One region of the Streptomyces sp. NPDC005551 genome, then DNA from elsewhere that is predicted to be linked to it. Evidence: riboswitches for the same ligand, from Rfam matches in the RefSeq annotation. Region 1 holds a riboswitch; the other holds the start of a gene.
The links. A riboswitch is a leader RNA that binds a small molecule or an ion and turns the genes downstream of it on or off. The one in region 1 is predicted to bind glycine.

Region 1 (4,205 bases):
AAGGCCGTGGTCGTGGGCGGGCTGGGCGTACGTGGCGTGGTGGCCACCGCCTCGTACGAGGCGCGGGTGTTCGGGGTGCACTCGGCGATGCCCATGGCGCAGGCGCGCAGGCTGGCGCCTCACGCCGCCTATCTCGTGCCGCGCTTCGAGCTCTACCGGCAGGTCAGCGAGCAGGTGATGGGCCTGCTGCGGGCGCTGTCGCCGCTCGTGGAGCCGTTGAGCCTCGACGAGGCGTTCGTCGATCTGGAGGCCGGGGGGACGGCCTGGGACGAGACCTCGGCGCGGCTGGTGGCCGGGAAGCTGCGCGCGGACATCAGGACCGTCACGGGGCTGACCGGCTCGGTGGGGCTCGCCGCCTCCAAGATGCTCGCCAAGATCGCCTCGGAGCAGGCCAAGCCCGACGGCCTCGTGGTGATCGAGCCGGGTTCCGAGCGGGCGCTGCTCGGGCCCATGCCGGTGCGGACGCTGCCCGGCGTGGGGCCGGCGACCGGGGACCAGCTGCGGCGGGCCGGGATCACCACGGTCGAGGAGATCGCCGAGGCCGGCGAGGACGAGCTGGTGCGGCTGGTGGGCAGGGCACACGGGCACGCGCTGTACGCGATGGCGCTGGCGCACGACGAGCGGCCCGTGGTGGCCGAGCGGGAGGCGAAGTCGGTGTCGGTCGAGGACACCTACGAGGTGGACATCCATGACCGGGTGCGGGTCGCCGCGGAGGTGCGGCGGCTCGCCGACAGGTGTGTGCGGCGGCTGCGGGGCGCCGGGCGCTCGGGGCGGACCGTGGTGCTCAAGGTGCGGCGGTACGACTTCTCCACCCTGACCCGGTCCGAGACGCTGCGCGGGCCCACGGACGACCCCTCCGTGGTGCGCGAGGCCGCCGCCCGGCTGCTCGACGCGGTGGACACGACCGGCGGGGTGCGGCTGCTGGGCGTCGGGGTCACCGGGCTGGCCGACTACACGCAGGAGGACCTTTTCGCGCAGGCGCAGGCCGCCGCCGGGGAGCTCCTGGCGCAGGAGCAGGCCGAGGACGAGGGGGTGCGGGAAGCGGCCGGGGAGCCGGTCCGGCCGGCCGAGCGGCGCTGGCCCGCCGGGCACGACGTACGGCACGCCCAGTACGGGCACGGCTGGGTCCAGGGCAGTGGACTGGGGCGGGTGACCGTGCGGTTCGAGACGCCGTATTCGCCGCCGGGGCGGGTGCGGACGTTCCGGACCGACGATCCCGCGCTGGAGCCGGCGGACCCGCTGCCCCTGGTCGCGGGGGCGCCGGAGACCGCGGTCCCGGCGGAGGCAGCCCGGCCGGCGCCGGGTGGGACGGATGCGGAGGAGGTGTCCGGGGGGCGGGCCGGTCAGGCCTCGTCCGAACCGGCGAGCGTGCCGAAGTCGCGGTCCGGCGGGGGAGGGGACGCCAGGTCGAGCCCGTAGTGGTGGTACAGCTGGAGTTCCTGTTCCGGAGAGAGGTGGCGGCCGACACCGAAGTCGGGCGCGTCCTTGATGAGGGCCCGGTCGAAGGGGACCCGGAGCGTGCCCTCCACGACCTCGCTGGGCTCCAGCGGCACGAAGGCGTCCCGGCTGAACAGACCCGTGCGTATGGCCGCCCACTCGGGCATCCCGGTGGCGTCGTCGAGGTACACCTCGTCGACCGTGCCGATCTTGGTGCCCTTGCGGTCGAACGCCTTGCGGCCGATCAGGTTGCGCGGATCGATGTCGGTCTGCACGGGCCCTCCTCGTGGGCGCAAAACTCATCCGTAAGCACTACGAAAGAGCACATTCAGGAAGGTGGCCACTCGAAAGCCCGTGCGCTGTCCTCGCTGGTAGGCTGGCAAACGGCTGCTGACCCCGTGCGGGAGAGTCCTCCGGCAAGACCGGAGGCGCCGAAGGAGCAAATCCTCCCCGGAATCTCTCAGGCACACGTACCGCACGGACGAGGTCACTCTGGAAAGCAGGGCGGGTGTCGTCGGCTCCCGTCCTCACCGACGGTGAAAACCGGGTCGTCAGCTACGGGCGGGCCGGTGAAGCTCTCAGGTTGAGATGACAGAGGGGGAGGCCGTCGGGGTACCCGCGTCGTGGTACCCCCCGAAGGTCGTGTCAGACCAGGAGGCCTCCGCAATGACCGCCCACCGCATTCCGCTCTCCGAACTCGAACAGGGCATCCCCTTCGAGCAGCGCCACATCGGGCCCGACCACGAGGCCCAGGCCAAGATGCTCGCGCAGGTCGGATACGGCTCGCTCGACGAGCTGACGGCCGCCGCGGTGCCGGACGTCATCAAGAACGCCGATGCGCTCGAGCTGCCCGGAGCCCGCACCGAGGCCGAGGTCCTGGCCGAGCTGCGTTCCCTCGCGGACCGCAACGAGGTGCTCGACTCGATGATCGGCCTCGGCTACTACGGCACCTTCACGCCGCCGGTGATCCTGCGCAACGTCATGGAGAACCCGGCCTGGTACACCGCCTACACCCCCTACCAGCCGGAGATCTCGCAGGGCCGCCTGGAGGCGCTGCTGAACTTCCAGACCGTGGTCGCCGAGCTGACCGGCCTGCCGACGTCCGGCGCCTCGCTGCTCGACGAGGGCACCGCCGCCGCCGAGGCGATGGCGCTGTCCCGGCGCATGGGCAAGAACAAGAAGGGCCTCTTCCTCGTCGACGCGGACGCCCTCCCGCAGACCATCGCCGTCATCGAGACCCGCGCCGAGCCGACCGGCGCCGAGGTCGTGGTCGCCGATCTGAGCGAGGGCATCCCCGCCGACGTCGCCGGCCGCGAGATCAACGGCGTACTGGTCCAGTACCCGGGTGCCTCCGGTGCCGTACGCGACATCAAGCCCCTGATCGACCAGGCGCACGAGCTCGGCGCGGTGGTCACCGTCGCCGCCGACCTGCTCGCCCTGACCCTGCTCACCGCGCCCGGCGACCTCGGTGCCGACATCGCGGTCGGTACCACCCAGCGCTTCGGCGTCCCGATGGGCTTCGGCGGGCCGCACGCCGGTTACATGGCGGTGCGCGAGAAGTTCGCCCGCAGCCTGCCCGGCCGGCTCGTCGGCGTGTCCGTCGATGCGGACGGACACAAGGCCTACCGCCTCGCCCTGCAGACCCGTGAGCAGCACATCCGCCGCGAGAAGGCCACCAGCAACATCTGTACCGCCCAGGTGCTGCTCGCCGTGATGGCGGGCATGTACGCGGTCTACCACGGCCCCGAGGGGCTCAGGACGATCGCCCGGCGTACGCACCGCTACGCCACGATCCTCGCCGCGGGCCTGGAGGCCGGCGGAGTGGACGTCGTCCACGGCTCCTACTTCGACACGCTGACCGCGCGGGTGCCGGGCCGGGCCGCCGCGATCGTGGCCGCCGCCCGCGAGGGCGGGGTCAACCTGCACCTCGTCGACGCCGACCACGTGTCGATGGCCTGCGACGAGACCACCGGGCGCAAGCAGCTGGGCGCCGTCTGGACCGCCTTCGGCGTCGAGGCCGACATCGAGGTCCTCGACGCGTCGGCCGCCGACACGCTGCCCGAGGCGCTGCTGCGCACCGACGACTACCTCGCGCACCCGGTATTCCACCTGTACCGCTCCGAGACCGCGATGCTGCGCTACCTGCGCAGGCTCTCCGACCGGGACTACGCGCTCGACCGCGGCATGATCCCGCTGGGCTCCTGCACGATGAAGCTCAACGCGACCACCGAGATGGAGCCGGTCACCTGGCCGGAGTTCGGGCAGCTGCACCCCTTCGCGCCCGCCGAGCAGGCGCAGGGCTATCTGACGCTCATCCGTGAGCTGGAGGAGCGGCTCGCCGAGGTAACCGGGTACGACAACGTGTCGTTGCAGCCCAACGCCGGTTCGCAGGGCGAACTCGCGGGTCTGCTCGCCGTACGCGGGTACCACCGTGCCAACGGCGACGAGCAGCGCACCGTCTGTCTCATCCCGTCCTCCGCGCACGGCACCAACGCCGCCAGCGCCGTGATGGCCGGCATGAAGGTCGTCGTCGTCAAGACCGCCGGGGACGGCGAGATCGACGTCGAGGACCTGCGCGCCAAGATCGAGCAGTACCGCGACGAACTGTCCGTACTGATGATCACGTACCCCTCCACGCACGGCGTCTTCGAGGAGCACGTCACCGACATCTGTGCCCAGGTGCACGAGGCGGGCGGGCAGGTGTACGTCGACGGCGCCAACCTGAACGCTCTGGTCGGCCTGGCCAAGCCGGGGCACTTCGGCGGCGA
Region 2 (4,205 bases), on a different contig from region 1:
TCGGCTGGCGCTCGAGACCGGTGGCGATGCGCCGCAGGTCCAGCCAGGGGATGCCGACGCCGCCGCCGGGTGCGTGCGGGTTCAGCCAGAGACCGAAGTGGTCGGGGTAGAGGGTGCGGGCCACGTCGAGGCCGTCGACGACCTCGTACGAGCGGTTCCAGCCGCTGGCGGACAGCTCCCGGGCCGAGGTCACGCAGGGGGCGTAGCCGTAGCCGCCCACCTCCATGTTCCCGTACTGGGCGTCCGGCGAGCCTGCCTGGCCGTGCCAGAGCAGCATCCAGATCTGGCCGTTCGACGGGTTCGCGAGCGCGCGGAGGAGCGCCTCGTAGGCGTCGTAACGCCCGGGCGTCACCTGGCGCAGCATGTGCTCGACCTGCCCGGCCGCGGCCGTGCCCGACGCGCTCACCCTCCACCGCCCCTTCGCGAACAGATCATCATGAACTCCCCCATCGCCCCCGGGGCGTTCGCACGGCATCCCGTCCGGGAGCGCGTCATCACCTCGACCGAGCCATGAAACCAGCTTAAGCGGCGTTTCTGACAGGAACTTGACGCACGGCTCCGCCGGTCCGCGTGGCGCCGGGTGCCCGGCCCGGCGCGGGTCCCGCCCGCTCAGTACTCCCGCCGGTAGAAGGGCCGCACCCGGGCGCGCATCCAGTCGCCCACCGGGTCCTGGGCGACATCGAGGAGGAGCAGGTTCACCGGCCGGTCCACCGGGACCCGGCCGAGCGCCCGGCCGAGCGCGTCCAGCGGGTACGTCCTTGCCGGGCCCTCCCATTCGGACAGTTCGACACCGACGAACATGACCGGGTCGCCGCCCTCGATGCTGGCCAGGCAGCGGCGGGCGGTCAGCACCACGCCGGTGGCGGCGAACTCGGCCGAGGCCGCGGACAGGAAGTCGACCGGGTCGTCCTGCCAGTCGGGTTCGAACAGCCGGACCCGGCCGCCGCTCGCGGGTCCGTCCAGCGGGGTCCGCCCGGTGCGGCACAGTTCGGCGACGGCGGGCGGCGGGAGCGGCACGCCGACCACGCCGTCCGGGTTGACCGCGAGACCGACCTGCGGGGGCAGTCCGCGCGCGAACTCGACGGCCGGCGCGATCGTGTACGCCATGTGGGCGCCGACGACCTGGCGGAACTGCTCCTCCGAGCTGAAGACCGGGACGTACGCCTGCCCCTCGATCTCCAGCATGGGCAGGTCGAGCGGGCCGCTGTGCGGGCCGCCGCCGTTCGGCAGCGGGATCCACAGGAAGCTGCGGCCGAGGACCTCGACGATCCGGGCACCGGCCGACGGCACTCCGAGGGACGCGGAGAGGACCTCCTCCAGTTCGTTGCCTGGCCATCCGCCGTGCGGATGGGGGTGCGGGTACGCCTGTGCCGGGAAGTCCATCTGTCTACCGCCTGCTGTGAACCGCTGTTCCGGCTGGAACCCTAACCGGTGGGCGCGTACGCGGGTCAGTCGCCGAAGTCGATCCGGCGCAGCACGTCCGCCGCCGCCCGGTCGATCAGGACCGCCGAGCCGCAGCCCTTCGGCAGGTCCCCCTTCTCGACGGACCGCAGCAGCAGCCCGGCCGCCCGGCGGTGGCGGAGGAACGCGTAGCGCGAGACGCCGCGGCCGCGCTCGCGCTGGCCGTCCAGGGCGGTGTCCGGCGTCACGTCGAGGAGCAGCAGGTGCAGCGTGCCGCCCCGGCGGCGTGCCTCGCGGGCGAGCCAGCGGCGCACCCAGACCTGGGTGCCGCAGTCGTGCACGACGACGCCGGCGCCCGAGCGCAGTGTGCGGTGCAGCCCGGTGTAGTGCGTGAGCCGGACGACGGGGCGGTAGAGCGCGTACGGCAGGAAGCGGGACAGCCGGGTGTCCCAGCGGTCGCGGGTGTCCTGGGAGTCGACGCGCGCGCCGCGCACGGCCCGGCGCATCAGCGTGGACTTGCCGCTGCCGGGCAGACCGGTCACCACGACGACGTCGGACGCGCCGAAGGACAGGCCGTGCGGGCTGTGTCCCGCGCGCTCGCGCAGATCGCGGACGACGGGTCCCGGCGCGGGTCCGCACGCCTCCCGGGCCGGGACACCGGGTTGTTCGGGCACCGCGAGTCCCGAACCCGTCGCGTACGCCGTGGTCCTGTTCACCCTGATCGTCCTCCCCCTCGGATCCGGAGTCCCATCCCATTCGAGTGTAAAGAGAAGGTAATGCGGGACGCCTCTGGTTTCCGTCCTCGTCCTGCCACAGACCCGTCACAGGTCCTGTGCCGCCTGCCGGACAGGGCGCCCCTGCCGGGTTTCACGGATGCGTGCAATGATGTGCCCGCCAACTGCATACCGGCCGCTTGAATCCGCGCGGGAGAGTCCCGGGGCATCGGTCCCCGGGCGCCGAAGGAGCAAGTCCCTCCCTTGAATCTCTCAGGCCCCGTTACCGCGCGGGCGAGGCACATCTGAAAAGCGGGCCGCTCACCAGTGGCTCCACCCAAGGTGCAAGTCACGACCACCGGTTCGCCGGGTCGTGATGAACCTCTCAGGTTCCGATGACAGATGGGGAGGAACGACCTCGCCGTCATGCCTTGGGAGCCCCACCGATGAGCAGTAACGCCCCCCGTCACACCGCGCTCGACGCCCTGCACCGCTCGCTCGGCGCGACGATGACCGACTTCGCCGGCTGGGACATGCCCCTGCGCTACGGCTCCGAGCGCGACGAGCACCTCGCCGTGCGCACCCGGGCCGGTCTCTTCGACCTCTCCCACATGGGCGAGATCACGGTCACCGGACCGCAGGCCGCCGCCTTCCTGAACTTCGCCCTCGTCGGCAACATCGCCTCGGTCGGGGTCGGCCGCGCCCGGTACACCATGATCGTCCGCGCGGACGGCGGCATCCTCGACGACCTGATCGTGTACCGGCTCGGGGAGCAGGAGTACATGGTGGTCGCGAACGCCTCCAACGCCCAGGTGGTGCTGGACGCGCTGACGGAGCGGGCCGCCGGTTTCGACGCCGAGGTGCGCGACGACCGTGACGCGTACGCGCTGATCGCGGTCCAGGGCCCGGAGTCCCCCGGCATCCTCAAGTCCCTCACCGACGCCGACCTCGACGGCCTCAAGTACTACGCGGGTCTGCCCGGCACGGTCGCGGGCGTCCCGGCGCTGATCGCGCGCACCGGCTACACCGGCGAGGACGGCTTCGAGCTGTTCGTGGCGCCGGCCGACGCCGAGAAGCTGTGGCAGGCGCTGACCGAGGCGGGCGCTCCGGCCGGGCTCGTCCCCTGCGGGCTGTCCTGCCGCGACACGCTCCGCCTGGAGGCGGGCATGCCGCTGTACGGGCACGAGCTGACGACGTCGCTCACCCCCTTCGACGCGGGCCTCGGACGGGTCGTGAAGTTCGAGAAGGAGGGCGACTTCGTGGGCCGGGAGGCCCTGTCCGCGGCCGCCGCCCGCGCGCAGGACGACCCGCCGCGCGTGCTCGTCGGGCTCGTCGCCGAGGGCCGCCGCGTGCCGCGCGCCGGCTACTCCGTCGTCGCCGGCGGTGAGGTGATCGGCGAGGTCACCTCCGGCGCGCCCTCCCCGACGCTCGGCAAGCCGGTCGCCATGGCGTACGTCGACGCCACGCACGCCGCTCCCGGCACGGCCGGTGTGGGTGTGGACATCCGGGGCAGCCACGAACCGTACGAGGTCGTGGCGCTGCCGTTCTACAAGCGCCAGAAGTGACACTGGTCCCCGCGCGCCGCACGTGACACCGGCCCGGACGCCGGACGCGACACCGGCCCGGGTACCGGACACGACACCGGCCACGTGCCGGAAGTGACACCGGCCCGGGTACCGGCCGGACACCTGCCCCCGGGCGCCGGAAGCGGCGCCGGGCGCGTCCGTCCGGCTCAGCTACGTCCCCGCTTCATCAGCACTCCCCCGCGTACAGGAGAATTCAGGCCATGAGCAACCCCCAGCAGCTGCGTTACAGCAAGGAACACGAGTGGCTGTCGGCCGCCGAGGACGGCGTCTCGACGGTCGGCATCACGGAGCACGCGGCCAACGCGCTCGGCGATGTCGTGTTCGTCCAGCTCCCGGAGGTCGGTGACACCGTGACCGCCGGCGAGACCTGCGGCGAGCTGGAGTCGACCAAGTCGGTCAGCGACCTGTACGCCCCGGTCACCGGCGAGATCGTCGAGGCCAACCAGGACGTCGTGGACGACCCGTCCCTGGTGAACTCGGCTCCCTTCGAGGGTGGCTGGCTGTT

Region 2: it holds a riboswitch for glycine, as region 1 does, so the genes downstream of both, gcvT (glycine cleavage system aminomethyltransferase GcvT) here and gcvP (aminomethyl-transferring glycine dehydrogenase) in region 1, are expected to answer to the same signal.

What each region holds. Positions count from the first base shown of each region.
Region 1 covers NZ_JBIAJE010000005.1:583,107-587,311, reverse strand. The annotation lists gene ACFYP4_RS18000 (DNA polymerase IV) at 1-1,419, shown strand, start outside; gene ACFYP4_RS17995 (PRC-barrel domain-containing protein) at 1,344-1,712, opposite strand; glycine riboswitch at 1,829-1,923, shown strand; gene gcvP (aminomethyl-transferring glycine dehydrogenase) at 2,104-4,205, shown strand, end outside.
Region 2 covers NZ_JBIAJE010000006.1:545,434-549,638, reverse strand. The annotation lists gene ACFYP4_RS20515 (enhanced serine sensitivity protein SseB C-terminal domain-containing protein) at 1-406, opposite strand, end outside; gene ACFYP4_RS20510 (enhanced serine sensitivity protein SseB) at 610-1,383, opposite strand; gene ACFYP4_RS20505 (AAA family ATPase) at 1,449-2,123, opposite strand; glycine riboswitch at 2,316-2,413, shown strand; gene gcvT (glycine cleavage system aminomethyltransferase GcvT) at 2,561-3,679, shown strand; gene gcvH (glycine cleavage system protein GcvH) at 3,901-4,205, shown strand, end outside.